Regions from separate parts of the Pelomonas dachongensis genome, predicted to be linked through region 3. Evidence: riboswitches for the same ligand, from Rfam matches in the RefSeq annotation. Region 3 holds a riboswitch; each other region holds the start of a gene.
The links. Region 3 has a riboswitch for S-adenosylhomocysteine ahead of ahcY (adenosylhomocysteinase). Riboswitches for the same ligand answer to the same signal wherever they lie in the genome.

Region 1 (10,521 bases), on a different contig from region 3:
TGTACGACGAGGTGCTCAAGCTGATGGCTCGCCGCGGCATCAGCGTGCCGGCCGCCAGCCTGGAGCGCGACTGGACGCAGGCGCATGTGGCCAGCGACGGAGTGAAGGACGCCTGGTTGACGGTCTACCGCGCACCTCAACAGCACTGGGACCTGTACCAGATGGGCGAGGAGCTGGTGGACCTGGAGGACGCCTTCCGCCTCTGGCGCTTCCGCCACGTGACGACGGTCGAGCGCGTCATCGGCTTCAAGCGCGGTACCGGCGGCACGGGCGGCGTCAGCTACCTGCGCAAGATGCTGGACGTGGTGCTGTTCCCAGAGCTGTGGGCGCTGCGCACGGAGCTGTAGTCCCGCTCGGCGCGCGGCATTGCCGCGTGCCGCGGCGGCAGGTGGCGCGCCCTATCATTTGCCATGGCCCACAGCAAGAAGAACAAGGTCGTCTCACCGCCTCTCCCCGCCGCCGACACGACGGCCGTCGCCGACCCGGCAGTGCAGGTGCTGCGGCGCTTCCGACTGGTCTTCAACGCGGTCAAGACCCACTTCCAGAGCGTCGAGAAGAAGGCCGGCATCGGCGGTGCGCAGGTCTGGGCGCTTAGCATCATCTCCTCGTCGGCAGGCCTGGGCGTCAACGCGCTGGCCAAGGCCATGGACGTGCACCAGTCCACGGCCAGCAACCTGGTGAAGATCCTGATCGATCGCAAGTTGATCGTCGCCAGCAAGGATGGGCCGGACCGCCGCACCGTGCAGCTGCATGTCCTGCCGGCGGGCGAGCAGGTGCTCCGGCGCGTGCCCGGGCCGTTCACCGGCGTGCTGCCTCAAGCTCTCGCCGCGCTGGACCCCAAGACCCTCAAGCGTCTGGATGCGGACCTGGCCGAACTGATCGCCGCCCTCGGAGCCGACGAGCGGGCCGCGAATATCCCGCTAGGCGATTGAAGCTGACGCGCCGCTGGCGCCGGCGGCTTTGCTTGGCGGGGCCATGACAACCGTGCGTGTGGGGAACGCGAAGTCCACGCCGAGCTTGCTCAGTTCCGTCATCAACGCCAGATTGACGCGCTGCTGCTCGTCCATGTAGATCCGGTAGTCCGGTTCCAGCACGTAATAGACCACCTCGTAGTCCAGCGAGCTCTCGCCGAACGCCTTGAAGTGCGCGCGATCAAAGCGCAGCCGCTCGCTGGCCTCGACCACCTGCTGCACGATGCCTGGAATCGCGTTCGCCTGATCGGGCGCGGTGTCGTAGGTGACCCCGAAGCCGAAGACGATGCGGCGCTCCCGCAGGCGTTTGTAGTTGCTGACAGTCTGCTTCAGCATCTCCGTGTTCGACATGACGATCTGCTCGCCGCCCAGGCTGCGGATGCGGGTCGTCTTAACGCCGACCAGCTCGACGGTGCCAGCCACCGAGCCCAGCACGATGAAGTCGCCCACCTCGAAAGGCTTGTCCAGCGCGATGGCCACTGAGGCGAAGAGGTCGCCGAGAATATTCTGCGCGGCCAACGCGACGGCGATGCCGCCCACGCCCAGGCTCGCGATGAAGGCCGTACGCCCCATCTGGGCCTTCAGCATGCATGGCATGCCAGCGGCGCCGACCGCTGGACAGCGCAACGAAGGTGGCGTCGAGCGGGCCGGCTTCCCCTTGTGCCGCAGGGGCCCCATGCCAGGTATCAATTTCAAGAATCATCTCGAAATGCAGGCGCCTAAGATCGCGCGACCACGATTTCCCACAAGGATTGCCATGGATGCCCGCACCCATGAAACCCGTCTGCGCATCGAACGCATCCGCGACGCGCTGGCCGCGGCCGGCGCACACGCCGTGCTGATCCCTTCCGCTGACCCTCATCTGTCTGAATACCTGCCGCAGCGCTGGCAGGGCCGCGAGTGGCTGTCGGGCTTCACCGGTTCGGCCGGCAGCCTGGTCGTCACGCGCGACCTGGCCGTGCTGTTTGCCGACAGCCGCTACTGGGCCCAGGCCGAGGCGCAGCTGGCGGGCAGCGGCATCACGCTGGAGAAGATGAACTCGGGCGCCGCCACCATCTACATCGACTGGATCGCGCACGCGCTGCAGCCCGGCCAGACGCTGGCCGTTGACGGCCAGGTGCTGGGCCTGTCGCTGGCCAACGCGCTGCGTGCCGGCCTGGCCCGCAAGGGCGTCAAGCTGCGCACCGATGCGGACCTGCTGAGCGACGCGTGGGACGACCGGCCGGGCCTGCCCCTCGACCCCATCTACGAGCACCTGCCGCCGCAGGCCGCTGTCGCCCGCGCGGACAAGCTTGCGCGCGTGCGCGCGGCCATGGCCGACGCGGGGGCCAGTCACCACCTGGTCTCCACCGTGGACGACGTGGCCTGGCTGCTGAACCTGCGCGGCGCGGACGTGGAGTGCAACCCCGTCTTCATCGCCCACCTGCTGCTGGAGGCGGGGGGCGGCCGGCTGTTCATCGCCGACGGCAAGGTGCCTGCCGGCGTCACCGCAAGCCTGGCTGCCGACGGCATCCACCTCGCGCCCTACGATCAGACCGCCGCCGCGCTCGGCGCGCTACCGCCCGACGCGAAGCTGCTGATCGACCCGCGCCGCGTGACGCTGGGCCTGCGCGAAGCCGTGCCGGGCGGCGTGAAGGTGGTGGAGCAGATCAACCCCAGCACGCTGCAGAAGAGCCGCAAGAGCCCCGCAGAGGCCGTGTTCATCCGCGAGGCGATGGCCGAGGACGGCGCGGCGATGTGCGAGTTCTACGCCGAGTTCGAGGCGTCGCTGGCGCGCGGCGAGCGCTGGAGCGAGCTGGACGTAGACGCGCGCCTCTCCGCCTGCCGCGCACGCCGCAAACACTTCATCGGGCTGAGCTTCTCGACGATTGCCGGCTGGATGGCCAACGGCGCCCTGCCCCACTACCGCGCACTGCCCGAGTCGTTCGCGCACATCGAGGGCAGCGGGCTGCTGCTGATCGACTCCGGCGGCCAGTACCTCGGCGGCACGACGGACATCACGCGCGTCTGGCCCATCGGCTCCGTGTCCGACGCGCAGAAGCGCGACTACACCCTGGTGCTGAAAGGCACCATCGCGCTGTCGCGCACGCGCTTCCCGCGCGGCACGCTCAGCCCCATGCTGGACGCCATTGCTCGCGCACCGCTGTGGGAGCACGGCCTGGACTACGGCCACGGCACCGGCCACGGCGTGGGGTACTTCCTGAACGTGCACGAAGGCCCGCAGAGCATCAGCAAGGCCATCCCCGACGCGACGATGGCAATGGAGCCCGGGATGGTCACGTCCATCGAGCCGGGGCTGTACCGGCCCGGCCAGTGGGGCGTGCGCATCGAGAATTTAGTGCTCAACGTCGCCGTCGACACGCCCGAGCACAACGCTTTCGGTGAGATGCTGGCGTTCGAGACGCTGACGCTGTGCCCCATCGCCACCAGCTGCATCGACATGAGCCTGATGCGCACCGACGAGATCGCGTGGCTGAACAGCTACCACGCGACCGTGCGCGAACGCCTGCAGCCGCGGGTCAGCGGCGCGGCGCTGGCGTGGCTGCTGCAACGCACCGAGCCTATCGCGGCATGAAGCCGGCACCACGGCCGGTGCCACGCACCCGCCGTGGCGGCGCTGGACCTCAGGCCTTGAGCAGCACCGGGTAGCGCCACACCAGCGCGGCGCTGGCCAGCAGCTGTACCAGCACGCCGCAGAACACCGGCACCGCACTGTCCACGCCACCCAGGAACGGCGCCACCAACTGTGTGCCCAGCGCACCTGCCGCCAGCAGCGCCAGCACCAGCAGCGCCGTCGCGCGGCCCATCTGCGCGGGCGGCACCGCCAGCGCGTCGACGAACGTCGCCGGCCCACGGATGGCGAGCGCGCCGCAAAAGCACATCCAGTACGCCGCCACGGCGGCATACGTCAGCTGGCCCAGCGACGCGCCCGCCAGCGCCAGCGTGCACGCCACCACCTGCGCCGAAGCACCCAGCCGCACGACGCGAGCATGGCCCAGCCGCTTGGCCAGCCGGCCGGACTGCGACGCACCCAGCATGAACGAGCTGACGCCAAGCACCTGCAGCAGCGCGAACGCGTCGGCGCCCACGCCCAGCGCGTGCTGCAGCAGCTGCGGCGCACTGGCAAGGAAGGTCAGCAAGGCGCCGATGCACAGCGCGTGCGACAGCGCCAGCCGCACATAGCTGCGGTTGCGCAGGATGGCGGCGTAGCTGGCGTCATGGACGAGGTCCAGCCCGGGCAACTGGCGCGGCGCAATCTTGACCACCCAGGGCAACACCAGCAGCGACAGCCCGGCCAACACCCAGAAGGTGCCGCGCCAGTTGGTCACCTGCAGCAGCAACGCGCCCAGCACCGGACCGGCCGCCGGCACGATGGCCTCCACCATGGAGATGGCCGCGATGCCGCGCACCACGTCGGCGTCGGCAAGCGTCGCGCGCACGACGGTGGGCGCGACCACCGTGGCCGCGGCGGCGGCAAGCCCCTGCAGCAGGCGCATCACCAGCAGTGTCTCGATGTTGGGCGCCAGCGCGCAGCCCAGGCTGGTCAGGGCCAGCAGCGCCAGGCCGATCTGCATGCAGCGGCGCGGCCCCAGGCGGTTCAGCCACTCACCCCACAGCAACTGCGCGGCGGCGAGCCCGACCAGAAAGACGGCCACGGTGGCCTGGGCCAGCGAGATGCTGATGCCCATGCCGACCTGCAGCGCGGGCACGGCGGGGAGATAAAGATCCATCGCGGCCATGCTGACGCCGGTGACGAAGGCCAGCGGCAGGATGGTGCGTATCGATGCATTGACCGAGCCCGAAGGCATGAGCAAACCCTTTCAATGAAGGGCGCCCTTGATCCAGCGTCTCCCCCGAGCGTGGCGAAGGCATCGTGGCCTTCGTCGCAGCACCCCTCGGCGGGACGGCGCCGCTTGGACGACGCGGTGGGGATTTTAGGCAAGACCGCCTGCTAGGCTGAGGGTCATGGATCAAGTGCAAATTGCCGTCATCGGCGCCGGCGTCGTGGGCCTGGCCGTCGCCCGCGAGCTGGCCCATCGCGGGCGCGAGGTCGTCATCGTCGAAGCCGCCGGCGCCATAGGCACCGGCATTTCAGCCCGCAACAGCGAGGTCATCCATGCCGGGCTCTATTACCCGGCCGGCAGCCTGAAGGCGCGGCTGTGCGTGCGCGGCAAAGCGCTGCTGTACGACTACTGCGCGGCCCGCCACGTCACGCACCGGCGCTGCGGCAAGCTGGTGGTGGCCACGCGCGAGGCCGACCTGCCCCGGCTGGCCGCGCTGGCCGCTCAAGGCGCGGCCAACGGCGTGGACGACCTGGCGCTGCTGGACCGCACGCAGCTGCTGGCGCGCGAGCCGGCGCTGCGGGCGGTGGGCGGTTTGTGGTCGCCCTCCAGCGGCATCGTGGACAGCCACGGGCTGATGACCGCGCTGCTGGCTGATGCCGAGGCGGCAGGCGCGGTGCTGGCGCTGGCCAGTCCGGTTCACGGTGGCGAACGCGACGGCGACGGCTGGCGGCTGCGTGCCGGCGACGGTTTCGAGCTGGGCGCGCGCTGGGTGGTCAACTGCGCCGGGCTGTTTGCGGGCCAGGTGGCGCAGGCGCTCGGCGCTGAAGCGCCGGCGCTGCGCTTCGCGCGCGGCCACTACTTCTCGCTGAGCGGCCGGGCGCCGTTCTCGCACCTGATATACCCGCTGCCGGTGGACGGCGGGCTGGGCGTGCACCTGACTCTGGACCTGGGCGGCCAGGCACGCTTCGGGCCCGATGTCCAATGGCTGCCCGACGCCGACCCGGCCGCCCTCGCCTACGCCGTCGACCCGGTGCTGGCGCCGGCCTTCGAGGCCGAGGTGCGTCATTACTGGCCCGACCTGCCGGCCGACGCGCTTCAGCCTGCCTATGCCGGCATCCGGCCCAAGCTCGGCGGCCCCGGCGAGCCGGCAGCGGACTTCCGCGTGGACATGTCGCCCGGCCTGGTCAACCTGCTGGGCATCGAGTCGCCAGGGTTGACGGCATCGCTGGCGCTGGCCGAGTGGGTGGCGCAGCGCATGGAGGTCTGACGGGCATCACATCACAACGGCTTCGCCGCGCAGTGCTCGGCGACGTAGGCCGCGTGGTCGGGCATGAAGGCCACGCACTTGGCGATGACCTCGCGCACGCCCTCCAGATATACCTCGGTGGCATCCGCGTCCTGCAGCTCGGCCAGCGGATGGTGGCGTTGCGGCACCAGGTTTTGGCCCTCCATGACCTGGATCCAGCCGACCTCGGAGAACAGCTCGTTGTCGCGGCGCACGACGCGACCGTGGCTGCGGTAGAGGTCCAGTCTTTCCTGCAGCGAATCGGGCACCTTCATGTGCGCACAGTCCTGCCAGAACCCCACCCCGGCGGAGTCGTCGCGCTGGTTGAGGTGGTAGTGCAGGATGACGAAGTCGCGGATGCGCTCCCAGTGGAAGCGGCTGTGGCGGTTGAACTCGGCAATGTCGCCTGCGCTGAAGCCCTGATCCGGAAAAAAGTCCAGCAACTGCTGGATGGCCGCCTGGATCAGGTGGATGGACGTGGACTCCAGCGGCTCCAGGAACCCGCCAGCCAGGCCGATGGCGATGACGTTCTCGTTCCAGGCCAGCCGGCGCATGCCGGTGCGAAAGCGGATGGGCCGCGGGTCGGCCAGCGGCTGGCCGTCGAGGTTGGCGAGCAAGGTCGCCGCCGCCTCGTCGTCGCTGATGTGGGCGCTGCAGTACACATGGCCATTGCCGATGCGGTGCTGCAGCGGGATGCGCCACTGCCAGCCGGCGCGGTGCGCGGTCGAGCGGGTGTAAGGCGTCAGCGGCTTCACGGATTCGCACGGCACGGCAACAGCGCGGTCGCAAGGCAGCCAGTGCGTCCAGTCCTCGAAACCGGTCTTCAGCGTCTGCTCGATGAGCAGGCCGCGAAAGCCTGTGCAGTCGATGAACAGCTGGCCTTCGATCCGCTCGCCGCTTGCCAGCACGACTGCGTCGACATGGCCCGGGTGTTGACCAGGATTGGCCCCCTCGCCGCGCCGCCTGGCGTGCGTGACCTTGCCTTCGGTGCGCTGCACGCCGCGCTGCTCGGCCAGGCCGCGCAGGTAGCGCGCGTAGAGGCTCGCGTCGAAGTGATAGGCGTAGGCGATCTCCCCCAGCGGCGAGTTGCCGAGGTCGGGGCGGGGCGGCATGAACTTGTTGGCCAGCGCCGCCATGCGCGCGATGCTGTACTGCTCCAGCGGCTGCGCACGACCCAGCGCGCGCAGGCGGTGCCAGTATTGCTCGAACTGCACGGTCCACAGGTCCTGCCCCAGCTTGCCGAAGCCGTGCATGTAGCGCTCGCCCACGCGGCCCCAGTTGACGAACTCGATGCCCAGCTTGAACGTGCCCTGCGTCTCGCGCAGGAACTCGTTCTCATCGATGCCGACGACGCGGTTGAAGCGCTGGATCATCGGGATGGTGGCCTCACCCACGCCGACGGTGCCGATATCGTCGGACTCGACGACGCGCAGCCGATAGCGCCCGCGGAGCACCGTGGACAGCGCGGCGGCGGTCATCCAGCCGGCGGTGCCACCGCCGACGATGACGATGTCTTGGATCAGGGCCATGGTCAGAAGAAGAAGCTGCTGGCGCGTGCCATGTTGGCATGCGTCGTCGATGCAAAAAACCCTTGCCGGATTGCTCCGGCAAGGGCTCGTTCACTCAGGCACAGCGCCGGTCAGAACTTGTAGTTCACGCCGAACAGGTAGGTCTTGCCGTACTTGGTGTACTGTTTGGTCTGCGTGATGTCGTTGTTGTAGTACTCGACATAGGGCTCGTTGCCCAGGTTGTTGACCTGGAACACGACCGACAGCCCCTTGGCCACGCCGCTCTGGAACTCGTAACCCAGTTGCAGGTCGGTGACCTGTTCCTTCTTGACGTACTCGAAGGCGCGGTCCGCGCCGAAGCCGGTCACTTCGCCCACGAAACCATCGCGGATGCGCGTGCTGACACGGGCCGAGAAGCCGTGCTTTTCGTAGTAGGCCGTCAGGTTGTAGGTGTTGGGCGACAGGCCTGGCAGCGGGCGCGAGTCGCCAGGACCGAAGGGCGAGATCTTGCTGTCGACGTAGGCGTAGCTCAGCTGCACGCCGAAGCCATCAAGCAAGTTGCTCACCATCTGCAGCGGCAGCGACACGGCCAGTTCCACGCCGGACATGGAACCACCCTCGCCATTGGCCTGTGTTTCGAACAACCCGTTGAGCGACGACGGTGTCAGCGTGTTCGGCGGCACCGACAGTGTGCCGAAGCGGTCCTGGAAGTTGATGTTGATCTTCTGCTTGTAGATGTAGGTCTTCAGCTCTTTGTAGTACGCGGCGAGCGACACGTAGCCCTTGTTGCCGAAGTAGTACTCGTAGGACAAGTCGATGGCATCGGCCTTCCACGGCTTCAATGCCGGATTGCCGCCGTCACCCTTCCACTCACCCAGATCGCCCTTGTCGTTGACCTTGGTGAGATCCACGCTGTAGGTGTTGGTCGCGCGCAGGTCGTCCATGCGCGGGCGGGTGATCTGGCGTGCCAGGCCCAGCCGCAGGTTCTGATTGTTGGCGACCTGCCAGCTGAGGTTTAGGCTCGGCAGCCAGTCGGTGTACTTCGTGCCGTAGGTTGCCGGACTGGTCGTTGCGCCCTGGATGTTGAAGGCGTTGGACTTCTGGTCGGCATGCACCGCCTGCACACCCAGGTTGCCGCGCAGCGGCAGGCCCAGCAGTTCGGTATCGACGTCGGCCCTGAAGAATGCGGTTGTGATGTCTTCCTTGACCGTCCAGTCCTTGTTGATGATGTCCTTGTTGCCGAGGTTGGGACGCAGGTTGTAGAACTGCGCCGCAGCGGCGCGGCCGTCATACGAGATGAAGTCACCCAGCCCCACGTAGCCCAGGCTGTTAGGCCCCATCAGCAGGCCCGCCGGGATGGTGGTCGGTGACGTCTTCAAGTCCAGGAACCACTCGGGCACGTTGCGCGACTTCTCGCGCTGCGTGAAGTTCAAGCCCACCTCGCCACCAGTGAAAAAGGCGAGATCCTGGCTGACCTTGGCCGATAGACGGGCGGACTTGATCTCGTCGCTGACCTTGGGATCCTTCAGGTAGCCCGCTTGGCCCCAGCCGCCGGAGTCCACCAGCTTGATCAGCGCCGGGTCCGCATAGTTCAGGCCGGCCGTGATGCTGGGCAGACCGCCGCCCACCGGCAGCACGACATTGAACGTGTCGGTCGCCCCTTGGGCACCAGCGCCCGTGCCCGCATACAGCTCCAGGATGGATTCCTGGCGCTTGGCCTTGGACCAGCTCAGGTCGCCCACCAGCGTCAGCGCCGGGCTGATGACCAGCTTGCTGTTCCAGCCCACGGCTGAGATCGTGTCCTCGCGGTCGTTCAGGTCGTGGCGCAGCACCGGCTTGACGCCGGAATACACGCCCTGGGTCAGCACGCCGCCGGTGTAAGTATTGGGACCGGTCGACGTCGCGCCTTCAACAACGGGGTTGGTCAGTTGCGTGTTGCCCCAGGCCAGGCCGGCTTCGAAGCCACGCTGGACGGCATTGCGCTCATAAGTGGAACGGTAGACGTCCACCAGCGTCTCGAAGTCCTTGGACGGCTTCCACTGCAGCACGCCCATCAGACCGTTGCGCTTTTGCGTGGCCGACTCGTTGCGCAGCTGCACGCCGCCAGGCACGCGCACATCGTTGTACGTGTTGCCGTTGATCGTGCCGCTGCCAGTCGGATAGCCCCAATTGCGGAAGTAGTTGTTCTGGTTCGGCGAATCCAGGCGTGCATAACCCAGCGCGATGCCCACGGTACGGTCGGCGAACTGGTCAATGTACGAGAAGCTTGCGCGGCTGCCCTTGTCGCTGGCGGCACCCGGGTTCAGGCGACCCAGCGAGTTCTTCTCGGCTCGCAGGTTGATGGCCATCGTGCGGCCGGAAAAGTTCAGCGGCCGGACGGTCTGCAGGTCGACGGTGCCGGACAGGCCCTGGCCCACGAGCGCCGCATCAGGCGTCTTGTAGATGGTGACGCCGCTCAGCAGTTCCGACGGGTACTGGTCGAACTCGGCGGAGCGGTTGTCGCCGGTGCTGACCTGCTCGCGGCCGTTCAGCAGCGTGGTGGCGAACTGGCCGGCCAGGCCGCGAATCTGCACTTCCTGCGCACGGCCGTTCACGCGCTGGGCTGTCAGACCGGGCAGGCGGGCGATCGATTCGGCGATGGACGAGTCGGGCAGCTTGCCGATGTCTTCCGCCGAGATGGCCTCGACGATGGAGTCACTGTTGCGCTTGACCGAGATCGCAGCCTCGATGCCCTTGCGGATGCCGGTGACCGTGACGGTTTCCAGCTGCTGGGGCGGCGTTTCCTGGGCTGTCGCCGCGGCGGCGGCGATCAGCAGCGTGCAGCCGATGGCGACTGGGCTGATGCGGAAGGACGCACCAGCGTCCGAGCCGCGCTTGGCGTTGCTCAAGGTCATGAATGTCTCCTCTGGTTTGGATAGCGGCTTGGCCCACGACATGCGCGCGGGCTGTTGCGCACATCCTTGGGGCGAGAA
Region 2 (10,521 bases), on a different contig from region 3:
GGCCTGCTCGCGCGGCATGTCGCGGCCCAGCAGCCGGATCTCGCCGGCGTCTGCCGAAAGCAGCCCCATCAGCAGCCGGATGGTGGTGCTCTTGCCGGCGCCGTTGGGGCCCACCAGGCCCATGATCTGGCCGGGCTCCAGGTCCAGCGACACATCGTTCAGCGAGAAGAAGCGGAACGCCTTGCTGACGCCCCTCATCTCGAATGCCTTGTTCGCGCTCATGCGGGGGGCTCCTGTGGGTGCAGCACGCTGCGCAGCCGGGCTATCAGTTCCTCGTCACGCAGGCCCAGCGTTGTCGCGATGCGGACGGCGGCGGCCAGGTGCTCATCCAGCTCAGCGCGCTGCGAGGCCTGCACCCGCTCCTGCGCCTCGGCCACGAACGAGCCCTTGCCGTGGCGGGTCACGATGACGCCCTCGGTCTCCAGATCCAGGTAGGCCCGCTTGACCGTGATCACGCTGACCTTCAGGTCGGCCGCCAGCGCGCGGATGGACGGCAGTTCCTTGCCCGGCGGCCAGTCGCCCGCCGCCACGCGCATGCGGATCTGCTCGGTGATCTGCAGGTACATGGGCCGGGCGTCGGCCTGGGAGATGACGAGACTGCTGTGCATAACGTGTATACACAGAATACGTCGATATGCACAGTTGGGCAAGCGGCATATACACAGTGCCGCGTCGCGAGCGCAAAGGCTAGAGCTTGAGCAGCAGATCCAGGTTCACATGCAGTTTCAGCTCCGCCGGCGCCAGGCTGGCGGCTATGGCCTGACTGGCCAGCCGCGTGTCGCGCGGCACCGGGGCCGACAGCGGGCTGCCGCTCTTGCCGATCAGCGCGGCCACCAGCGGCTCGTTGGCGCTGAAGCCGCGCTTGACCACCATGCCCACCTCACCGTTGGCCAGTCGCACCAGGCTGCCGGGCGGGTACAGGCCCACGGCCTTGATGAGCGCGGCGCCGGCCTCGTCGGGCTGGCCGCGCTCGTCGAGAAACACGGCGCGCGCGGCGGCAGCGCCGCTCATGGCCGGGCGGCTGCGGCGCGGCGACAGGCGGGCGCCGAAGATGTCGATGCGGCGCAGCAGCCGCGCCAACCGCTCGCCGTCGCTGCGCGCGGCCAGCGGGCCGGGGCCGGCGTCGTGGTGCAGGCGCACGGCAGTCAGCCAGACCGCGTCGGTGATGCCCACCTGGGCCAGCCGCTGCGCGGCGCGTTCCCCGTGCGCGGCGATCAACTGGCGCTGCGCAGGCGTGGCCGCACCGGCCTGGCTGGCCATGCGGTCGTGCAATTCGCCGCTGCCGAAGTTCATCGTCAGCGCGGCGCCCTGCAGCGCCTCGCGCAGCGGCGGCGGCAGCTGCAGCTGCCGGGCCACCATGTCGCACAGCAGCAGCGTCAGCAGCGCGTGGCGCGCGCTGTAGTCGCTCCACTCCTGGCTGCTCTCGAACACCAGCAGCAGCAGCGTCGCGTCGGGCTGGGCTTGCAGCCGCTTCAGCGCGGCATCGCGCAGCGCGGCGAGCCGGCCCGGGAAATCCAGCGGCTCGGCTTCGCGCAACAACCCGTGCAGGCGCAGCAGCAGGTCCGACCACACCTCGCGCGGGCCCTGCTCCACCTTGACCGGCGCCAGCGTCAGCGCGTCGAGGTGGAAGCTCGAATCGGCCTTGGCAATGTCGGCCAGCGGCACGTCGCGCAGCACTAGCGTGTCCAGGCGATGCGCGCGGGCGCGCTGGAACTCCAGCGTCGAGTCGGCCCGCACCCAGGCGCCGCCTTCGATGAGGCCGCGCCCCTGCGGCGTGTCCTGCAACACCTGGCCCCGCGCGGCCAGCAGCTTGCCGCCGGCGTCGTACACGTCGTAGGGCAGCGTCATGCCCACCCGCAGCGAGCGGGCCGGAAGAGGGATGAGTTCAGTGGCCATGGATCCGCCGATTCTGTCGCTGCCTTCGGTGCGGACGAGCCGCCCTTGAGGCACGGCGAAGGGGCGACTGCGTAGAATTCCCGGCTCATCCGAGGAGCGCTGCGACGGGTTTTCGGCCTGCCAGGCTCGGATTTCGACGAACGGCGCTCATCGATCCTCAGCCCGAGCCGCCATCGATGACCCTCTCGCCCCCCCCCCTCAAGCTCTCCGGCCTGGAACCCGTTGCCATCGACGCCGGCACGCTGTTCGTCAACATCGGCGAGCGCACCAACGTCACCGGCTCCAAGGCCTTCGCCCGCATGATCCTGGCGGGGCAGTTCGAGGACGCACTGGCCGTGGCTCGCCAGCAGGTGGAGAACGGCGCGCAGGTCATCGACATCAACATGGACGAGGCCATGCTGGACAGCCAGGCGGCCATGGTGCGCTTCCTGAACCTGATCGCCGGCGAGCCCGAGATCGCGCGCGTGCCGATCATGATCGACTCGTCCAAGTGGAGCGTCATCGAGGCTGGCCTGAAGTGCATCCAGGGCAAGGGAATCGTCAACTCCATCTCGCTGAAGGAAGGCGAGGCCGAGTTCAAGCGCCAGGCCAGGCTGGTGAAGCGCTACGGCGCGGCCGCAGTCGTGATGGCGTTCGACGAGCAGGGCCAGGCCGACACCTTCGCGCGCAAAACCGAGATCTGCGAGCGGGCCTACCGCTTCCTGGTTGACGAGGTGGATTTCCCGCCTGAGGACATCATCTTCGACCCCAACATTTTCGCGATCGCGACGGGCATCGAGGAGCACGACAACTACGCGGTGGACTTCATCGAGGCCACGCGCTGGATCAAGCAGCACCTGCCCGGCGCCAAGGTGTCGGGCGGCGTGTCCAACGTGTCGTTCAGCTTCCGCGGCAACGAGCCGGTGCGCGAGGCCATCCACACCGTGTTCCTGTACCACGCCATCCAGGCGGGCATGGACATGGGCATCGTCAACGCCGGCATGGTGGGCGTGTACGACGACCTGGACGCCGAGCTGCGCGAGCGTGTGGAAGACGTGGTGCTGAACCGCCGCGCCGATGCGGGCGAGCGCCTCATCGAGATCGCCGACCGCGCCAAGAGCGCCGGCAAGGACGATTCCGCGCGCCTGGCCTGGCGGGCGGGCGACGTCAACGCGCGACTGAGCCACGCGCTGGTGCACGGCATCACCGACTTCATCACCGAGGACACCGAGGAAGCCTGGCAGGCGATCTCGGCGCGCGGCGGCCGGCCGCTGCACGTCATCGAAGGCCCGTTGATGGCCGGCATGAACGTCGTCGGCGACCTGTTCGGTCAGGGCAAGATGTTCCTGCCGCAGGTGGTGAAGAGCGCCCGCGTGATGAAGAGCGCCGTGGCGCACCTCGTGCCTTACATCGAGGAAGAGAAGCGGCAGCTGGAGGCCGCCGGCGGCGACGTCAAGCCGAAGGGCAAGATCGTCATGGCAACGGTCAAGGGCGACGTGCACGACATCGGCAAGAACATCGTCACGGTGGTCCTGCAGTGCAACAACTACGAAGTCGTCAACATGGGCGTCATGGTGCCGGCGCGGGACATCCTGCAGAAAGCCAAAGACGAGGGCGCCGACATCATCGGCCTGTCGGGCCTCATCACGCCGTCGCTGGAAGAGATGCAGCACGTGGCCGCCGAGATGCAGCGTGACGAGTACTTCTCGTCGCGCCACATGCCGCTGCTGATCGGCGGCGCGACCACCAGCCGCGTGCACACGGCCGTCAAGATCTCGCCGCACTACGAAGGCCCGGTCGTCTACGTGCCCGACGCGTCACGGGCGGTGGGCGTGTGCTCAGAGCTGTTGAGCGACGAGCGCGCGGGGGCCTACATCGCCGAGCTGCGCGCCGACATCGAGAAGACCCGCCAGCTGCACGCCGGCAAGAAGAAGACGCCTCTGGTGACGCTGGCCGCTGCGCGTGCCAACGCTGCGCCGCTGGACCTGAATCGCGTGACGCCCGCGCCGAAGTTCACCGGCCGCCGCGTGCTGAAAAACCTCGACCTGGCCGAGCTGGCGAAGTACATCGACTGGGGCCCCTACTTCCAAACCTGGGACCTGGCCGGCCCCTACCCGGCCATCCTCGACGACGAGGTCGTGGGCGTCGAAGCGCGCAAGGTCTTCGACGACGCGCAGGCGATGCTGAAGAAGATCATCGATGGCCGCTGGCTGCAGGCGCACGCGGTGTTCGGCCTTTACCCGGCCGCGCGTGTGAACCACGACGACATCGCCATCCACAGCGAGCCGCCGATGACCTGGCACGGGCTGCGCATGCAGAGCGAGCGGCCGGTCGTCGAAGGTGTGAAGCGGCCGAACCGCTGCCTGTCGGACTTCGTCGCCGCTGAAACGGACAACATCGGCGACCACATCGGCCTGTTCGCCGTGACCGCGGGCCTGGGCGTGGACAAGAAGGAGGCGCAGTTCCTGGCCGCCCACGACGACTACTCGTCCATCATGCTCAAGGCGCTGGCCGACCGCCTTGCTGAGGCCGCTGCCGAATGGCTGCACGAGCGCGTGCGACGCGAGTTTTGGGGCTACGCCGCTGATGAGTCGCTCAGCAATGCGGAGCTGGTCGCCGAGCAGTACAGCGGCATCCGCCCCGCGCCAGGCTATCCGGCCTGCCCGGACCACCTCGCCAAGCGGGACTTATTCAAGGTGCTGGTCCCCGAAGAGATCGGCATGGGCCTGACCGACAGCATGGCGATGACGCCGGCCGCCAGCGTCAGCGGCTTCTACCTGGCCCACCCTGACGCGGCCTACTTCAACGTCGGCCGCATCGGCGAAGATCAGGTCGCCGACTGGGCCGCGCGCTGCGGCCTCAGCGACGAAGACGCGCGCCGCGCGCTGGCGCCGCTGCTGGATTGATATGACGCTGGCGCCGCGTCGGGCGCTTGTCCTACAGCCCGCGGGTCGTCTCGGACGTGAACATGAGGTGTCCAACAACAATGACGGAGCCCTTCATGTCCACGCCCAGCGTCAATTCCACCCAGGTCGTTGCCGGCGTTGCCGTCGTGCTCGCGCTGCTTGGCGGCGCTTACGCGGTCGGCCGCTCCACTGCCACGCCGGCCGACAACCCGCCAGTGACGGCCGCCATCTCGGAACCCGCCGCCAAGGCCGACCGTGATGCACCCATCGCACCAGCGCCGGTGGCGCGCCGCGAGCCGGTGCTGGTCGCGCAGGCGCCTGTCCAGCCGGTGCGCCAGCCGACGTCGGCCGAGCGCCAGGAACAGCGGCTCGCCCAGCTGTGCAGCAGCTGCGCAATGGTGACGAACGTCCGCACCGAGACCCGCGAGGGCGAAGCGTCGGCGCTGGGTACGGTCGGCGGCGCGGTGATCGGTGGCCTGTTGGGCAACCAGATCGGCGGCGGCAATGGCAAGAAGCTAGCCACCGTCGGCGGTGCCGTGGCGGGCGGTTATGCGGGCCGCGAAATCGAGAAGCGTCAGAAGAGCCGCACGGTGTGGATCATCGAAGCGCGTGAACGCGACGGCCGCCTGCGCCAGTTCGAGCGCAGCAGCGATCCGGGCCTGCGCTCGGGCGACGAGATCCGCCTGACCGACAACGGCTTCACCCGCGCCTAAGCGGGCGACGCGCCGGGCAGCGCCCGGCGCAGTTAGATCGCCTCCGCCCCATGGGCGGGCGCGATCACATCGGCACCGCCCAGATCAGCCACATTGCGGGCCACGCGCAGCACGCGATGGAAGCTGCGCGCCGACCAGCCCAACTTCTCCGCCGAGCGCTCAAGCAAGCTTTTAGCCGCCGGCTCCAGCGCCGCATGCACGGCCAGGTCCTGCGCCTGCAGCTGCGGGTTGATCACGCGTTGCCGGCGCAGCGCGCGGCCTCGCGCCGCCGCCACGCGTGCCGCCACAACAGCGCTGGTTTCGCCCGGCGCCGTGTCCTGCAGCTCGCCCCGCGGGATCACGGGCACTTCGACGAGCAGGTCCAGCCGGTCCAGAAAGGTGCCGCCGAGCCGGCCCTGATAGAGGGCCACCTGGTCCGGCGTGCAGCGGCAGGCTGTCAGCGGGTTGCCGAGATAGCCGCACGGGCAGGCGTTCATCGCGGCGGCCAGCTGGAAGCGCCGGGAACTCCGCCTGCCGGGCAGCCCGCGAGATGAGGATGCGCCCGGTCTCCAGCAGCTCGCGCTAGGCCTACAGCGCAGCGCGCGGGAACTCGGGCAGTTCATCGACGAGAGAACACCTTGCTGGGCCAGCGATATCTCGCCCGGTCGCGGCGGCGAGGCGCCGCCCACCAGCGCCACGCTAGACGCGAGTGGTGCGGCGCGCGCACGGGCCGCTGCCCCCAGCGCGACACGTCGAACTGCCCGCCCAGGCTCAGCACGGCGGCGGATTGCAGAGCGGCTTCGTCATCCAGTGGCGGCAGCAGGCCCGCCAGGGGCAGCGACAATATGGACTTGCCCGTGCCGGGCGGCCCGGTCATCAGCAGTGGCGCAGTGCCAGCGCTATCGCGAGCGCGCCGCGCGCAGTTCGCCTGCCAGCGACAGCTCGCCGGCGCATTCGAAGTGGGAGAGCTTGGCGGCATCGACCGGGCCGTTGGCAGCCAGCAGGCCCAGCGCCATCGCCAGGTCGAAACGCCCGCCGCCTTGGGCGGTCAGCCGTCGCGAGGTTCACGGCAATCCTCTTGTTGGCTGGAAACCCCAGCCCGCTGTTGGCAAGCGCTCCGAGCACGCGCTCGCGGGCCTCCTTGGCCTCGGTGTCCGCGAGCCCAACCCCGGTGAACGACGGCAGGCCGTTGGCCAGACGCACTTCCACGGTGACAGGCGCGGCAGCCAGGCCGTCGAGGGTACGGGAGTGGACGGTGGCGGGGGACATGAGGGCCGCTGCGGAACTCGACGGCCCGCAGATAGTGCCCGCAGCCTCAGCGCTGCGCGACGTTCAAGCGGGCGAGCTCGCGCTTCAGCGCGGCGATGTTGTCGCGCGTGCGCAGCGCGCTGTCGGCATCGGCAGAGCGCGGCAGCCGCTGCTCCTCCTGCGCCAGCTCCTGCACAAGGATGAGGCGGCGCTCCTGGTCGCGCTGGCGCTGGCTGGCAGTGCTGATGGTGCTGGCCGTGGCGGCGCGGGGCCGGACCTCCGCGCCGCGCTCTGCCGTCGGCTGGTCGCAATCGACGGGCGCTGTGCCACCCACGATCCACTCCACGCCTCCGCGACGGCAGCCAGCCTGGGCCGTCGTCGCCACGCCTGCGGCGAGCAGCAGCGCGAACAGCGGCTTCATTTGCCGTTGGACACGCTGACCTGGGCCAGCAGCCCCGCCTGGTCTTCCACCGTGATGGGCATGGTGTCCAGGCACATGCCGGTGAAGGTGATGACGAAGCCGTCGCCGCTGTTCTGCAGCACGGTCTTGTTCAGCGTCATGCCCTGGGGCACGGAGTTAGCGAGCTTGTAGGGCGGGGTGCCACCGTAGACGTGGATCTCAGGCCCGCGCATGGCGACGCAGTTGCCGGTAGAGCCGACGGAGACGGACGCGACCGACAGGTAGACCTGGTCGGGCGGGCCCGACTCGTTGCCGCCGCCGCCGCAAGCGGACAGCGTGAACAGGGCGATGAGCGACAGCGTGCGATGGACTCGGTTCATGAGGAGGCGCGTGGAATGGTTATTGGTAGGCGGGCGACTGCATCTCGACGATGGCCGTGCTCTCGATGGGCATGCGCCCGAGCAGGTAGTAGGCGCAGTTCTTGTTCGCCAGCGGGTAGACCGACTGGAAGATCGACACGTTGCCCCAAGCCTCGACGCCGCTCTCGCCCGAGCACATGACGCGCCGCATGATCCCGGCCATCAACGGCACCTTGAGCTCGTAGCCGTAAACGACGCGAATCTTCAGCAGGTTGGCGTCGCGCAGGTTCTGCTGCGACTGCTTCCCCAACGTGTTGGCACGCCATTCAAGGTTGTCGTTGGGGATGTAGGTGGCCTTGACTTTGGAGTCCTTGACGCCGAAGTCGGCAAAGCTCTTGGCCGACGGGTTGAGCAGTTCCAGGGTGGTGAATGGAAGCTCGCCCAGCACCACGCCCGACGCCACCAGGAGGCGCTTGCTGTCGTTGGTCTCGAAGCTGTTCTGCACAAAGGGAATCAGGCCGCGTAGCAGCGCTGTGCGCATCTCGCTCTTGCTAGCGTTGTGCGTGGCGCCGACGCGCGCCGCCATGAAGGTCGCATGGTTCAGCGTGAGCTTGGCCATGTAGATGAAGCCAGCCTGGATCAGGCCCATCACCAGCAATGCAGCGAGCGGAAAGACGATGACGAATTCCATCAGCGTGGCGCCACGCTGGCGATGGCAGGACTTCATGGCGTTGCCCCTGCGGCAATATGTGGGCCGGCACGGGTCCGGCGACGGCGGCATGCCGGCAGCAGCGCCGCCAGCAGCACAAAAGGCGCGACGGGCTGCAGGTCGCGCCAGCGAATGAAGGGAGTCGCCCCCTCGAGCAGGGGCAGCACCTCCTGCGGACGGGCCGGCCGCGCGTGGCCGTTGAGGTCGATCAGTTGGGCTGCCTCGCCCTCGCTGACGCTCAGCAGCCACTTGCCGGTCTCCAGCGCCCGCAGGCGCGCCAGGCCAAGTGCCTGCCGGGCCGAGCGGGGGTCGCCCGACCAGCGGTCGCTGGCCAGGTGAAGCAGCGCATCGGCGCGCGCAGCCGGTAAGTCACCGAAGGCCACCTCGTGGCACAGCAACACGCCCAGCGACGCCCCATCCACGAGCAGCGGCTCGGCCAGTTCAGGCGGCGCCGCCCTACGGCCGATGCGACGGCTGTGATTCAGCCATCGATCGGCGATCGGCGCCAGCAGGCCCGGCCAGGGCAGTTCCTCGCCGATGGGCGCTAGGCGCTGCTTGGCGTAAACGCTGGCCGACACCTCGCCGCGCTGCGGCGCTAGCAGCAGGGCGACGTTCATCAGCGCGGCGCGGTCCTCGGGGTGCGGCAGCGCCGTGCCCAGCAGCAGCCGCTGCTGGCGGGCGTCCAGCGCCATCAGCAGGTCTCCCCAGACGCCCTGGGTCGCGGGCGGTGGTGGCTCGGGCAGGAAAATCTCGGGTGTCACGATCAGGCTGCCGGCGGGTGCCTGCTGGATCGCGCGGTGCAGAGCCGCCAGCGCGGCGTCGCGAGCCTGCAGCGTCCATCCGTCGACCGCCGTCGCCGGCTCGGCCGGAGGTGTCGGCACGGCGGCGATGGGTACGCTGCCAGCGGGGGCGGTCCAGGCCCAAGGCAGGGGCCAGCCAAGCGCCTCGGCCAGGCCGGCCGCCACGACACGACGCGACCCAGCCTCGCCGCGCCGGTCGACGGGCACGGCCGTCACCCATAGCAGCGCCGCCCACAGCAGCGCCTCGAACAACGCCGTGCCCAGCACGGGAAGCAACGTGGCCAGTCCCGGCAAGGCCAGCAGCGGCAGGCTCAGGCTTCCGTAGCCGCCTCCCCACCAGCACAGGTCGCGCAGCACCAGCCATGCCCACCAGGCCAGCGGCAGGGCCAGCACCACGCGGCCCGGCAGCAGCCGCAGCGCCAGCCAGGCCAACGCCAGCAAGCTGCCCAGCGACACCAGCCACAGCACCGAGAACAGTGCGGCAATCGCAACGGCACGTTCCAGTCCAGCCAGCGCCGGTGACAGGACCGCAGTGATCCAGCCCATGCCGCCCACTTGCCACGCCAGCAGCGTCAACACGCAGCAATACCAGCGGTGTCGCCCGGTCGCCTGCTGGAGCTGCCAGGCGGCGCAGGTCATGCCGCCCAGCAGCAGCGCTGCCGTCAGGGGGGAGGGCGGCGCGAGGTAGGCGGCGCCCATCGCCCCGCCTGCGCCTGCTGAGGCCAGCAGGCCCACCGACAGTCGCTCGCGCACGAGCAGCACGAAGCGGCCCGCCGGACGCGCCACATGACTGTCGATATCACTGCTGAAACTCGCCAATTCCAAAGCCCGAAAACGGCTGCATCCAGCCGGCGCGCGAGTCTCCGGGGTGCTGCATGGCAGCGTCAATCTAATGATTTAGGGGGGAGCCCCGACCCAAGGGGGTATTTTACGGGTTGATACGATTTGGCGGGAATTAGGGACTACCTCGTCAACTTTCGAACGATATGGTGCGGGCCGCAGGGGGTGGTTTTAAGACCTTCGGCTCCTTGCCTTGTCTGACCCCTAATTTGCAGGAGATATTGTTATGCATTTGAATACCGACACCAGCCGCAGCCAACGTGGCCAGGGTATGACCGAATACATCATCATCGTGGCGTTGATCGCCGTGGCCGCCATCGGCGTCTATTCGATGTTCGGTGAGACGGTGAAGAACCAGACCGGCGCCATGGCTGCCGCGCTCGGTGGCGACAACGGCAACGCCAAGACGCACAACGACAAGGCCAAGGCCGTGAACGTGGACAACGCGGACAAGGTCTCCACGACGAAGAGCCTCAGCGACTTCACCAAGAACAACCAGCTGTCCAAGTAAGCTGAGCGTCCGGGGAGGGGAAGCCGTCCTCTCCCGCCTTCTCGCCAGATTCAAACCATGTTTCGTCCTGCCTTGACTGTTGCCTCGCTTCTGCCGCGTCTGATCGTGGCGAATATCGCCGTTGGTGCGGCGCTTGGTCATGCCCAAGTCGAGATCAGCCCGGTGGCCGGGTTCGACCCGG
Region 3 (10,521 bases):
CGTCGTGTCGCGCCGCTCGCTGTTGCGGGTGTTCTTGGACGTGCCGGTGCCCAGGCGCAGGCTGAAGCTCTCGCCCACCTGCGGGCGGTAGTCGGCCGACAGGTTCAGCCGCAGGTTGTGGTTCTTGGCGTCGTTCTCGCCGTGCACGTCTCGAAAGCGCGTGCCTTCGGAGTTGTACTGGCTGCTGCCCTCGTTCTGCGACAGGAAGAACGATGGCGACAGGTTGAAGCTCAGCGTGTCGCTGTACTTCCAGCGCAGCCGGGCATTGCCGTTGAGGCTGGTGTTCTGGTTCTCGCTGGTGCCGATCTGTGTGTTCTGTTCGGTGACCTCACCGGTCTCTGTGTCGGTGATGCGATTGCCCGAGTCGACGTTGTTGAAGAACCGACGCACCGCGCCATTGGTGGAGATGGCGCCGACGAACTCGTCACCATTCGGCCCGCCCCATTTCAGGTTGCGTGTCCAGCTGGCATCCACCTGGGGCTTGTTGCGGTCCCAGCCCACGCCCATGCGCACCTCGTGGTTGGACTTCTGCAGCGGCTCGCGCAGCACGATGTTGATGGTGCCGGCAATGGCCCGCGTGCCGGTGGCGGCGGTGGGCGCGCGGTAGATCTCGATGCGCTCGATCTGGTCGGGCGGCAGGTCTTCCACCGCGAAGCCCGGCGGCGGGCGCTCCTCGTCGATGAGGATCTGCGTTGCGCCGCCGCCCATGCCGCGCATGCGGATGTCGCCGCCACGGCCCGGGCGGCCGCCGCCGAGCGTCACGCCCGGCAGGCGGCGCAGCACGTCACCCAGCACGACGTCGCCGTACTTCTCCAGGTCCTCGCGCTCGATGACGATCTTGCTGGCCGTGCTGTTGCGCCGCCGGCTGTTGGCCGTCGGGCCGCTGCTGACCTCCACGCGGTCCAGCTTGTTGCCGGTTTTGTCGGTCGCAGGCGCGGCGGCGGCCGGCGCCGGTGCGTCCGCAGACTTCGGCGGCGTGGCGGGTGTTGTAGGGGCTGGAGAGGCCGGCGTCTGCGCTGCACTGAGAGTCCAGGCGCACAGCGGGGCCAGCGCAAGGAGGAGGCGGCTCATGGCCGCGCATTCTGCTGACTCCTGTTACGAAAACCCATGTAAAGCAAGCATTTACATGATCAGAACCGCCAGCCGACGCCGGCGCCGATCAGGGTCGGATTGACCTTGAACTTGCCAGCCTCGGCGCCGCGGGAATAGACCGTTGTGCCCAGCTGCACCTTCTTGACGTCGAGGTTCAGGAACAGCCCCTTGGCGATCTGGAAGTCCACGCCCGCCTGCAGCGCACCGCCCCAGCTGCTGTGCTTGATGCCTGGCTGCAGGGCGGTCTGCACGGCGGGTGCGAAGTGCACCGACGAGAAGTTCGTGTAGTTCACGCCGCCGCCCACGTAGGGACGCACGGTGCCGGTGGGGTTGAAGTGGTACTGCAGCGTCAGCGTGGGCGGCAGGTGCTTCAGCGAGCCGATCTCGACGCCGCCGGCGGTCAGCGTCTGCTTCTGCGGATAGGTCAGGATCAGCTCGGCCGCGAGGTGCGGCGTGATGAAGTAGCTGATGTCCAGCTCGGGGAAGGTCTTGTTGTCGATGGCCAGGCCCAGGCCGGTGCTGTCCTTGTTGGCCGAATCGAGGTGCAGCGCGCGTACGCGCACCAGCCAGGGGCCGTCCGCATCGGCGAGTGCCGGGGTCAGCGCGAAGGCGCAGGCGAGGGCAAGGGCGGCGGGGATGAACTTCATGCAATGGCTCCGAAAGAGGGACGGGGTCCCGATGGCGCCATTGCATGCCGGCGCGTGCCGGCGGCCTTTGAGGCAGGACAAGGCCGCAGCGTGCGGCCGAGGGCTTCAGCGCGCCCGCTTGCGCTGGATCAAGCCTTGGCCCCGAGGCCCAGCCGCTTGCAGATCTCCAGCGTCAGCGGGCTCTGGTTCAGCGTGTAGAAGTGGATGCCCGGTGCGCCACCCGCGACGAGGCGCTCGCAAAGCCGCGTCACCACGTCCAGCCCGAACGCGCGGATGCTGGCCGCGTCGTCCATGAAGCCTTCCATCTTCATCTGCACCCAGCGCGGGATCTCGATGCCGTCGCGCTGCGCGAACTGCGCGATGCGACCGTAGTTGTGGAAGGGCATGATGCCCGGCACGATGGGCTGGGTGACGCCGAGCTTGCGGGCCTCGTCAACGAAGTGGAAGTACGCGTCGGCGTTGAAGAAGAACTGCGTGATCGCGCCGTCGGCACCCGCGCGCATCTTGTCGGCGAAGTGCTGCAGGTCGCGTGCCGCGTAGCGCTGCTGCGGGTGGGTCTCGGGATAGGCGGCCACCTCGATGTGCCATGCCTTGCCCTGGCCGTCTCTTTCAAATTGCCGGATGAAGCTCACCAGCTCCGACGCGTAGCGGAACTCGCCCGCCGTGGCGGTGCCGCTGGGCAGATCGCCGCGCAGCGCGACGACGCGGCGGATGCCGCGCTCGCGGTAGGTGGCCAGGATCTCGGCAATGTTCTCCCGCGTGGAACCCACGCAGGAGAGATGCGGCGCGGCATCGAAGCCGGCGCCAGCGATGTCCATCACGGCCGACAGCGTCTTGTCACGCGTGGAGCCGCCGGCGCCGTAGGTGACGCTGAAGTACTGGGGCTTCAGCGCCCCCAGTTCCTGCACGACGGTCTTGAGCTTCTCGACGCCGACCGGCGTGTTGGGGGGGAAAAATTCGAAACTGACAGGGGTGCTCATCGGGAGGCCCACAAGAAAAATTCGCGGTTGCCATCACCACCGGTGATGGGGCTGTCGAAGTAGTCCAGCACCTTGAGGCCGAGGGCCGTGCAGGCCAGGCGCACGCGGGCTTCCAGTCGCGGGTAGTCGGCCTCGTCCTTGACGAGCCCGCCCTTGCCCAGGGCTTGTGGCCCCAGTTCGAACTGCGGCTTGATGAGCACGAGCAGGTGGCCGTGCACTTCCAGCCAGGGCAGCAACTCCGGGAGGCTGCCCACCATGGAAATGAAACTCAGGTCGCCCACGATGACGGTGAAGCCACCGGTGGGCGTGTGCGGCCGCAGCGTGCCGTCTAGCTCACGCACGTGCAGGCCTTCCAGCGCCGTCACGCGCGCATCGGCCTGCAGCCGCGCATGCAGCTGGCCGTGGCCCACGTCCACGCCCACGACGCGCCTCGCGCCATGCGCCAGCAGGCAGTCGGTGAAGCCACCGGTGCTCTGGCCCACATCCAGCACCGTGTGGCCGGCCACGTCCAGACCGGTGCGTGCCAGCGCGCCTTCCAGCTTGAGCCCGCCGCGCGACACGTAGCGCAGCTCCGCGTCGTCGGTGACGCGCAGCTGCGCCGTCTCGGGCAGGTCCTCGCCGGCTTTCTTCAGCACAGCCCAGCCGGTGGGCGAGGCCCATTCGGCCGCGCCGTGGCTGATGAGCCGCTGCGCGACCGAGCGCGTGGGCGCCAGGCCTTGGGCAACGAGGAGCTGGTCAGCGCGCATCGAGGGATCAATAGCGATAGGTGTCCGCCTTGAACGGACCTTGCTGGCTCACGCCAATGTAGGCCGCCTGCTCCTCGGTCAGTTGGGACAGCTGCGCGTTCAGCGTCGTCAGCTGCAGCAGCGCGACCTTCTCGTCCAGGTGCTTGGGCAGCACGTAGACCTTGCCGGCTTCGTAGCGGTCCTTGTGGGCGAACAGCTCGATCTGCGCGATGGTCTGGTTGGCGAACGACGAGCTCATCACATAGCTCGGGTGGCCCGTGCCGCAGCCCAGGTTCACCAGGCGGCCCTTGGCCAGCAGGATGATCTTCTTGCCGTCGGGGAAGGTCACATGGTCGACCTGCGGCTTGATCTCGTCCCAGCCGCAGTTCTCGATGGACGCGACGTCGATCTCGTTGTCGAAGTGGCCGATGTTGCAGACGATGGCGTTGTTCTTCATCGCCTCCATGTGCTCGCGACGGATGACGTTCTTGTTGCCGGTGGCGGTGACAAAGATGTCGGCCTTGTCGGCGGCGTATTCCATCGTCACGACGCGGTAGCCTTCCATCGCGGCCTGCAGCGCGCAAATGGGGTCGATCTCGGTAACCCAGACCTGGGCCGACAGCGCACGCATCGCCTGCGCCGAGCCCTTGCCCACGTCGCCGTAGCCGGCCACGACGGCGATCTTGCCGGCCACCATCACGTCGGTGGCGCGCTTGATGGCGTCCACCAGGCTCTCGCGGCAGCCGTAGAGGTTGTCGAACTTGCTCTTGGTGACCGAGTCGTTGACGTTGATCGCACGGAACTGCAGCGCGCCCTTGGCGGCCATCTCGTTCAGGCGCAGCACGCCGGTGGTGGTTTCCTCGGTCACGCCGATGATCTCGGCGGCCTTGCGGGTGTACCAGGTGCCGTCTTGCGCCACCTTTTTCTTGATGGCGGCGAACAGGATGCGCTCTTCCTCACTGCCCGGGTTGGCCAGCACGGACAGGTCCTTCTCGGCCTTCTGGCCCAGGTGCATCAGCAGCGTCGCATCGCCGCCGTCGTCCAGGATCATGTTGGGGCCTTCGCCCGCCGCGCCCTTGTCCCCGAATTCGAAGATGCGGTGCGTGTAGTCCCAGTAGTCTTCCAGCGTCTCGCCCTTGTAGGCGAACACGGGTGTGCCCACCGCGGCCAGCGCGGCGGCGGCGTGGTCCTGCGTCGAGAAGATGTTGCACGAGGCCCAGCGCACTTCGGCGCCCAGCGCCTGCAGCGTCTCGACCAGCACGGCGGTCTGGATGGTCATGTGCAGCGAGCCGGTCACGCGCGCGCCCTTCAACGGCTGCGACGCGGCGTATTCCTTGCGGATGGCCATCAGCGCCGGCATCTCGTGCTCGGCGATCTTGATTTCCTTGCGGCCCCAGTCGGCCAGCGACAGGTCCTTGACGATGTGTTTGACGGCGGCGGTCATGCAGGCTCCTTCAATCAAATGAAGCCGCTGGACGCACGCAAGGAGAGATCGGATCTCACCCAGGCACGGTCGGCCAGCGGGTGAGCGCAGTTGCAATGGAGGGTTCCGAGCCTGGCCTCAAGGGTAGAGGTTGCAACGCTCCTCGGAAGGCCCGCATTCTAGCGGCCTGCCCGTGGTGGTGAGCGCCCGTGGCGGGGCGGCTTCGATGACAAATACCGCTTCGCCGGTTGGTGCGCCATGGCGCCTGCGCCGCTTGGGCCGTCCGCAGTCAACGCCTGGCGCCGAGGAAATCGGCCAGGCGCTGGATCTCGTCCTCCAGCGCCGCCTGGTAGCCGGCCTCGCGCGGCGCGCGGTCCGCGGCATAGCCGCAGTCAACGTGCAGCGCGCCGCCTTTCACGCTGGCATTGGCCCAGCCGATGACCTGGTCGCGCCACAGCAGCGGCAGCGCATAGTGGCCGCGCACGCGTTTGGCCGCCGGCGTGTAGGCCTCGAACCGGTAGGCCCAGCCCCACAGCTGCTCGAAGCGGCGCCGGTCCCAGACCACCGGGTCGAAGGGGGCCAGCAGCCGCACCTGCGCCGGGATGCGCCAGCCGCGCGCTGGGTCTTCGCCGGCCGGCCAGTACCAGTCCATGCCGTCCACGCGCGCATGGGGCAGCCGGGCCTTGGCGCGCGCGAAGGTCGTGCGGCGCAGATCTTGCCATTGCCGCGCGCCGCTGGCCAACATACTGATCAGCGTGGACAGGCTGCCCGCCGGCAACGGTGCGTACTTCTGCACCAGCGCATCGGCCATTGCGTCCATCGCGGCCTGCGGGTCGGGGTGGGCCTGTTGCCCCAAGGACGGGGCCGCCAGGCGGTAGATGCGTGTGCCGCTGTCGCGCCGCACCACGTCCAGCCGGCCGCGGTAGTGCAGGCCGTCCAGCAGCTCGGTGGACAGCCGGCTGTTGCCGCCGAACCAGTTCTTCACCGGCCCATGACCGAGTGCCGCATCGACCGCGGCCGGGTGCGCCTCGCCCAGGCGCCCTACCTCCGCGAGCACCGCGTTGGCGAGCTGCCAGCGCGGCTCGTCCCACACCCGGTGTGCCGTGCGCGGATGCATCAGCGCGCGCAGCGCGGGCGTCACGAAGCCATAGTTGATGAAGAAGTCTTCCTGCAGGTCCAGCCGCGGGTAGCGGCGTTCCAGGTCGCCGGCCTGGTAGCCCTTCACGCGATGGCGCAGCGTCAGATCCTGGGCGCGGGCCGGGGCGCGCAGCGGGTCGGCCTGCACGAAGCCGCCCAGCCGCTCGACGGCGGCCATCAGCGTGGTGGGAGCGAACAGGCTGCGCGCGACCGCGTGGCGGCGCAGGGTGTCGAGATCGGGCGGCTTGGGCATGTGCGGTACTGGCGCGGGTAAGTGGGGCGCCAGAGGCGCGCCGCGACACCGCAGGCCCCGAGTGGCGCCGCTCAGGCTAGCAGGGCGCCGGGGCAAGGGGCGCCCGCCGGGGCGGCACTAGAATTCGCGGTTGCTCTGGACGGTCGCGGCCGTCCCTGCCTGTTCACCTGAGGAATCCATCGTGTTCATCTCCAACGCCTACGCCCAAGCCGCTCCGGCCGCTGCCAGTCCCGAGTCCGGTCTCCTCGGCATGCTGCCGCTGGTGCTGATGTTCGTCGTGCTCTATTTCGTCATGATCCGGCCGCAGATGAAGCGCCAGAAGGAGCACAAGGCGATGATCGAGGCCGTTGCCAAGGGTGACGAGGTCGTCACCGCCGGCGGCGTGGTCGGCAAGGTCAGCAAGCTGGGCGACAACTTCATCCACCTTGAAGTGGCCACGGGCGTGGAGCTGCAGATCCAGCGCAGCGCCATCTCTCAGGTGTTGCCCAAGGGCAGCTTGAAGTAAGCCGACAGGGCGCCATATTCCGGTGCCACCGCGGCGCTGACAAGAAAGTCTCCTCATGAACCGCTATCCGCTCTGGAAGTACGCGATCCTGCTTGTCGCGCTGCTGATTGGCACGCTCTACACGCTTCCCAACCTGTTCGGCGAGGCGCCGGCGGTGCAGGTCTCCAGCGCCAAGGTCACCGTCAAGGTGGACACGGCGCTGCAGGCACGCATCGAGGCCGCACTGAAGGAAGCCGGTGTCCAGGCGGATTACGTGCAGTTCGACGGCAGCTCCGTCAAGGCGCGGTTCGCCGATCCCGACACGCAGCTGGCCGCCAAGGACGTGATCAGCAAGGCGTTGAATCCGGATCCCAAGGACCCGGCCTACATCGTCGCGCTGAACCTGCTGTCGCGTTCGCCCCAGTGGCTGACCGCGCTGCACGCCAACCCGATGTACCTGGGCCTGGACCTGCGCGGCGGCGTGCACTTCCTGATGCAGGTCGACATGAAGGCGGCGCTGACCAAGAAGTCCGAGGCGCTGATCGGCGACGTGCGCACCATGCTGCGCGAGAAGAACATCCGCCACGCCGGCATCTCGCGCGACGGCAACACCGTGCTGGTGGCCTTCCGCGACGCCGAGCAGCGCCAGGCCGCCGTGACTGTGCTGAAGACGCAGCTGCCCGAGGTCACCTGGACGCCGCAGGGCGAGGGCAGCGATCTGCGCATCGCCGGCAGCCTGTCGCAGCAGGCGCAGGTGGCCACGCAGGAAGCCGCGCTGAAGCAGAACATCACGACGCTGCACAACCGCGTCAACGAGCTCGGCACCACCGAGCCGGTGATCCAGCAATCAGGCCTGGACCGCATCGTCGTGCAACTGCCCGGCGTGCAGGACACCGCCCGCGCCAAGGACATCATCGGCCGCACCGCCACGCTGGAACTGCGCATGGTGGACGACAGCGCCGAAGCCCAGGCCGCACTGAGCGGCAACGGCCCCGTGCCGTTCGGCACCGAGCGCTTCATCGACCGCGGCTTCGGTCCCATCATCGTCAAGCGCCAGGTCGTGCTGACCGGTGACAACCTCACCGATGCGCAGTCCGGCTTCGACGACAAGCAGCAGCCCGCCGTGCACCTGACGGTGGACGCGAAGGGCGCCCGCATCATGAAGGAGGTCTCGCGCGAGAACGTCGGCAAGCGCATGGCCATCCTGATCTTCGAGAAGGGCAAGGGCGAGGTCGTCACGGCCCCGAACATCAACAGCGAGCTGGGTAGCCGTTTCCAGATCTCGGGTGCGATGACCACGCAGGAAGCCGCCGACACCGCGCTGCTCCTGCGCGCCGGCTCGCTGGCCGCGCCGATGGAGATCATCGAGGAGCGCACCATCGGCCCGAGCCTGGGCAAGGAGAACATCGAGAAGGGCATTGCCAGCGTGACCTGGGGCTTCGTCGCCGTGGCCGTGTTCATGTGCTGCTACTACCTGCTGTTCGGCGTGTTCTCGTCACTGGCGCTGGGGTTCAACCTGCTGCTGCTGATGGCCGTGCTGTCCATGATGCAGGCCACGCTGAGCCTGCCGGGCATTGCGGCCATGGCGCTCGCGCTGGGCATGGCGATCGACTCCAATGTGCTGATCAACGAGCGCGTGCGTGAGGAGCTGCGCAACGGCGCCGCGCCGCAGCAGGCCATCCACCTGGGCTACAAGCACGCTTGGGACACCATCCTGGACTCCAACGTAACGACGCTGATCGCCGGCCTCGCGCTGCTGATCTTCGGCTCCGGCCCGATCAAGGGCTTCGCGGTCGTGCACTGCCTGGGCATCCTGACGTCCATGTTCTCGTCCGTCGTGTTCTCCCGCGGCCTCGTGAACCTCTGGTACGGCCGCCAGAAGAAGCTCAAGAGCATCTCCATCGGCCAGGTATGGAGGCCGCAGGCCGACGCCCCGGCCGCCGAGGCCCCGACCGAAGACGCTGCCGCCAAGGCCTGAGAAAGCAACACGATGGAACTCTTCCGCATCAAACGGGACATCCCGTTCATGAAGCACGCGTTGATCCTCAACGTAATCAGCTTCGTTACCTTCGCCGCCGCCGTGTACTTCCTGGTCACGCGCCAGCTGCATTTTTCCATCGAGTTCACCGGCGGCACCGTCATCGAGGTGGCTTACCCCCAGGCGGCGGAGATCGACAAGACCCGCCTCACCATCGAGAAGATGGGTTACGGCGAGGTGCAGGTGCAGAACTTCGGCTCGTCGCGCGACGTGATGATCCGCCTGCCAGTGCGCCCCGGCGAGAAGCAGACCGAGGTGGTCGGCAAGGTGTTCAACGAGCTGTGCAGGGTCGAAGCCGGCACTGTCACCGAGCACCAGGAGATCACCGCGCAGGGCGAGCAGGTCAGCAAGCAGATCTGCAAGAAGGCCGATGGTGCCGAGCCGATCAAGCTGTCGCGCTCCGAGGTCGTCGGCCCCGCGGTCGGCGCCGAGCTGGCGCTGGACGCCGCCAAGGCGCTGGGCATGACCATCGTGGGCATCATGATCTACCTGGCCATCCGCTTCGAATGGAAGTTCGCGGTCGCCGGCATCATCGCCAACCTGCACGACGTGGTCATCATCCTGGGCTTCTTCGCCTTCTTCCAGTGGGAGTTCTCGCTGGCGGTGCTGGCGGCCATCCTGGCGGTGCTGGGCTACTCGGTGAACGAGTCCGTGGTCATCTTCGACCGGGTGCGCGAGGCCTTCCGCAAGTTCCGCAAGCTGAACACGCACGAGGTCATCGACCACGCCATCACGTCCACGATCAGCCGCACCATCATCACGCACGGCTCCACGCAGCTGGTGGTGCTGTCCATGCTGCTGTTCGGCGGCCCGACCTTGCATTACTTCGCCGTCGCGCTGACCATCGGCATCCTGTTCGGCATCTACTCGTCCGTTTTCGTGGCCGCTGCCATCGCGATGTGGCTGGGCGTGAAGCGCGAGGATCTGATCAAGAATTCGGCGACAAATCGGGACGACCCCAACGACCCGAATGCCGGGGCCGTCGTGTAGAGTGATTGCCAACCGCCATTCACGCCGCGCAGATCTGACGTTCCCATGACCGCCGCTCGCAACCAGGCCCTGGCCACCCAGGCACGGCGTGTCTACCTGGAAGCCCTGGTGCGGGGCATGACGCCGCTGTTGGCGGCTGTCGGCCAGGGCGCCCACAACCTGCTGTCCCAGGCGGCCTCGCATGCCGTCGTGCAGGCGCGTCGCGATGCGGTGCAGGCCTGGCAGAAGCTGGGCCCCAACTGGCAGATGGCCGTCGTCGGCGCGCTGCGCCACGCGGCCACGCACGGCGTGTCCGAAGCCGGCCGCGAAACCGACGCGTCCTCGGCCCCGTCGGTCAAGATGAGCCTGGTCGACGACAGTACCATCGAGCGCGAGATCACCAGCTCCCGGCTGGCGCTGGTCATGATGGACCGCGCGACGTGGGAGTTCACCGACCTGCGCACCCGCATGCAGGCGCTGGAGGCGCACGACGACCTGGAGCCGCTGGACCTGCTGCGCGCCCACGTGGTGGCGCGCATCGCGCTGGACGCGTGGACCCGCGTGGGCCTGGACGCGCAGGTCTGGCAGCTGCTGCACCACGAGCTGCACGAGGAGTTCGCGCAACTGGTCAGCGAGGCCTATCACGAGACCAACCGCTGGCTGATCGCCCAGAAGGTGCTGCCGGAGGTCGACCTGCGGCCCTTCATCCGCCGCACGGCGCAGGCCGCTTCCGCGGCGACCACGGCTGCCACTGCACAGCCGGCCCTGCCTGC

Region 1: another riboswitch for S-adenosylhomocysteine. It lies ahead of ACG02S_RS05830 (MFS transporter); the one in region 3 lies ahead of ahcY (adenosylhomocysteinase).
Region 2: another riboswitch for S-adenosylhomocysteine. It lies ahead of metH (methionine synthase); the one in region 3 lies ahead of ahcY (adenosylhomocysteinase).

Annotation. Positions count from the first base shown of each region.
Region 1 covers NZ_JBIGHY010000002.1:242,224-252,744, forward strand. Annotated here, with positions in the region: gene kynA (tryptophan 2,3-dioxygenase) at 1-347, shown strand, start outside; gene ACG02S_RS05815 (MarR family winged helix-turn-helix transcriptional regulator) at 411-932, shown strand; partial or broken gene ACG02S_RS05820 (mechanosensitive ion channel family protein) at 921-1,535, opposite strand; gene ACG02S_RS05825 (M24 family metallopeptidase) at 1,729-3,546, shown strand; gene ACG02S_RS05830 (MFS transporter) at 3,596-4,780, opposite strand; S-adenosyl-L-homocysteine riboswitch at 4,794-4,875, opposite strand; gene ACG02S_RS05835 (NAD(P)/FAD-dependent oxidoreductase) at 4,938-6,023, shown strand; gene ACG02S_RS05840 (tryptophan halogenase family protein) at 6,035-7,570, opposite strand; gene ACG02S_RS05845 (TonB-dependent receptor) at 7,681-10,443, opposite strand.
Region 2 covers NZ_JBIGHY010000001.1:359,283-369,803, reverse strand. Annotated here, with positions in the region: gene ACG02S_RS01800 (ABC transporter ATP-binding protein) at 1-222, opposite strand, end outside; gene ACG02S_RS01795 (GntR family transcriptional regulator) at 219-608, opposite strand; gene ACG02S_RS01790 (HD-GYP domain-containing protein) at 688-1,896, opposite strand; S-adenosyl-L-homocysteine riboswitch at 1,982-2,052, shown strand; gene metH (methionine synthase) at 2,073-4,781, shown strand; gene ACG02S_RS01780 (outer membrane lipoprotein) at 4,877-5,494, shown strand; gene ACG02S_RS01775 (magnesium chelatase subunit ChlI family protein) at 5,527-5,769, opposite strand; partial or broken gene ACG02S_RS01770 (ATP-binding protein) at 5,884-6,350, opposite strand; gene ACG02S_RS01765 (hypothetical protein) at 6,373-6,489, opposite strand; partial or broken gene ACG02S_RS01760 (magnesium chelatase domain-containing protein) at 6,575-6,742, opposite strand; gene ACG02S_RS01755 (hypothetical protein) at 6,789-7,142, opposite strand; gene ACG02S_RS01750 (hypothetical protein) at 7,139-7,501, opposite strand; gene ACG02S_RS01745 (TadE/TadG family type IV pilus assembly protein) at 7,521-8,207, opposite strand; gene ACG02S_RS01740 (nitrilase-related carbon-nitrogen hydrolase) at 8,204-9,775, opposite strand; gene ACG02S_RS01735 (Flp family type IVb pilin) at 10,056-10,340, shown strand; gene ACG02S_RS01730 (OmpA family protein) at 10,398-10,521, shown strand, end outside.
Region 3 covers NZ_JBIGHY010000007.1:218,264-228,784, reverse strand. Annotated here, with positions in the region: gene ACG02S_RS19280 (TonB-dependent receptor plug domain-containing protein) at 1-1,071, opposite strand, end outside; gene ACG02S_RS19275 (OmpW/AlkL family protein) at 1,131-1,739, opposite strand; gene metF (methylenetetrahydrofolate reductase [NAD(P)H]) at 1,868-2,719, opposite strand; gene ACG02S_RS19265 (TlyA family RNA methyltransferase) at 2,716-3,465, opposite strand; gene ahcY (adenosylhomocysteinase) at 3,473-4,888, opposite strand; S-adenosyl-L-homocysteine riboswitch at 4,964-5,038, opposite strand; gene ACG02S_RS19255 (DNA glycosylase AlkZ-like family protein) at 5,157-6,257, opposite strand; gene yajC (preprotein translocase subunit YajC) at 6,439-6,762, shown strand; gene secD (protein translocase subunit SecD) at 6,818-8,719, shown strand; gene secF (protein translocase subunit SecF) at 8,732-9,769, shown strand; gene ACG02S_RS19235 (DUF1631 family protein) at 9,815-10,521, shown strand, end outside.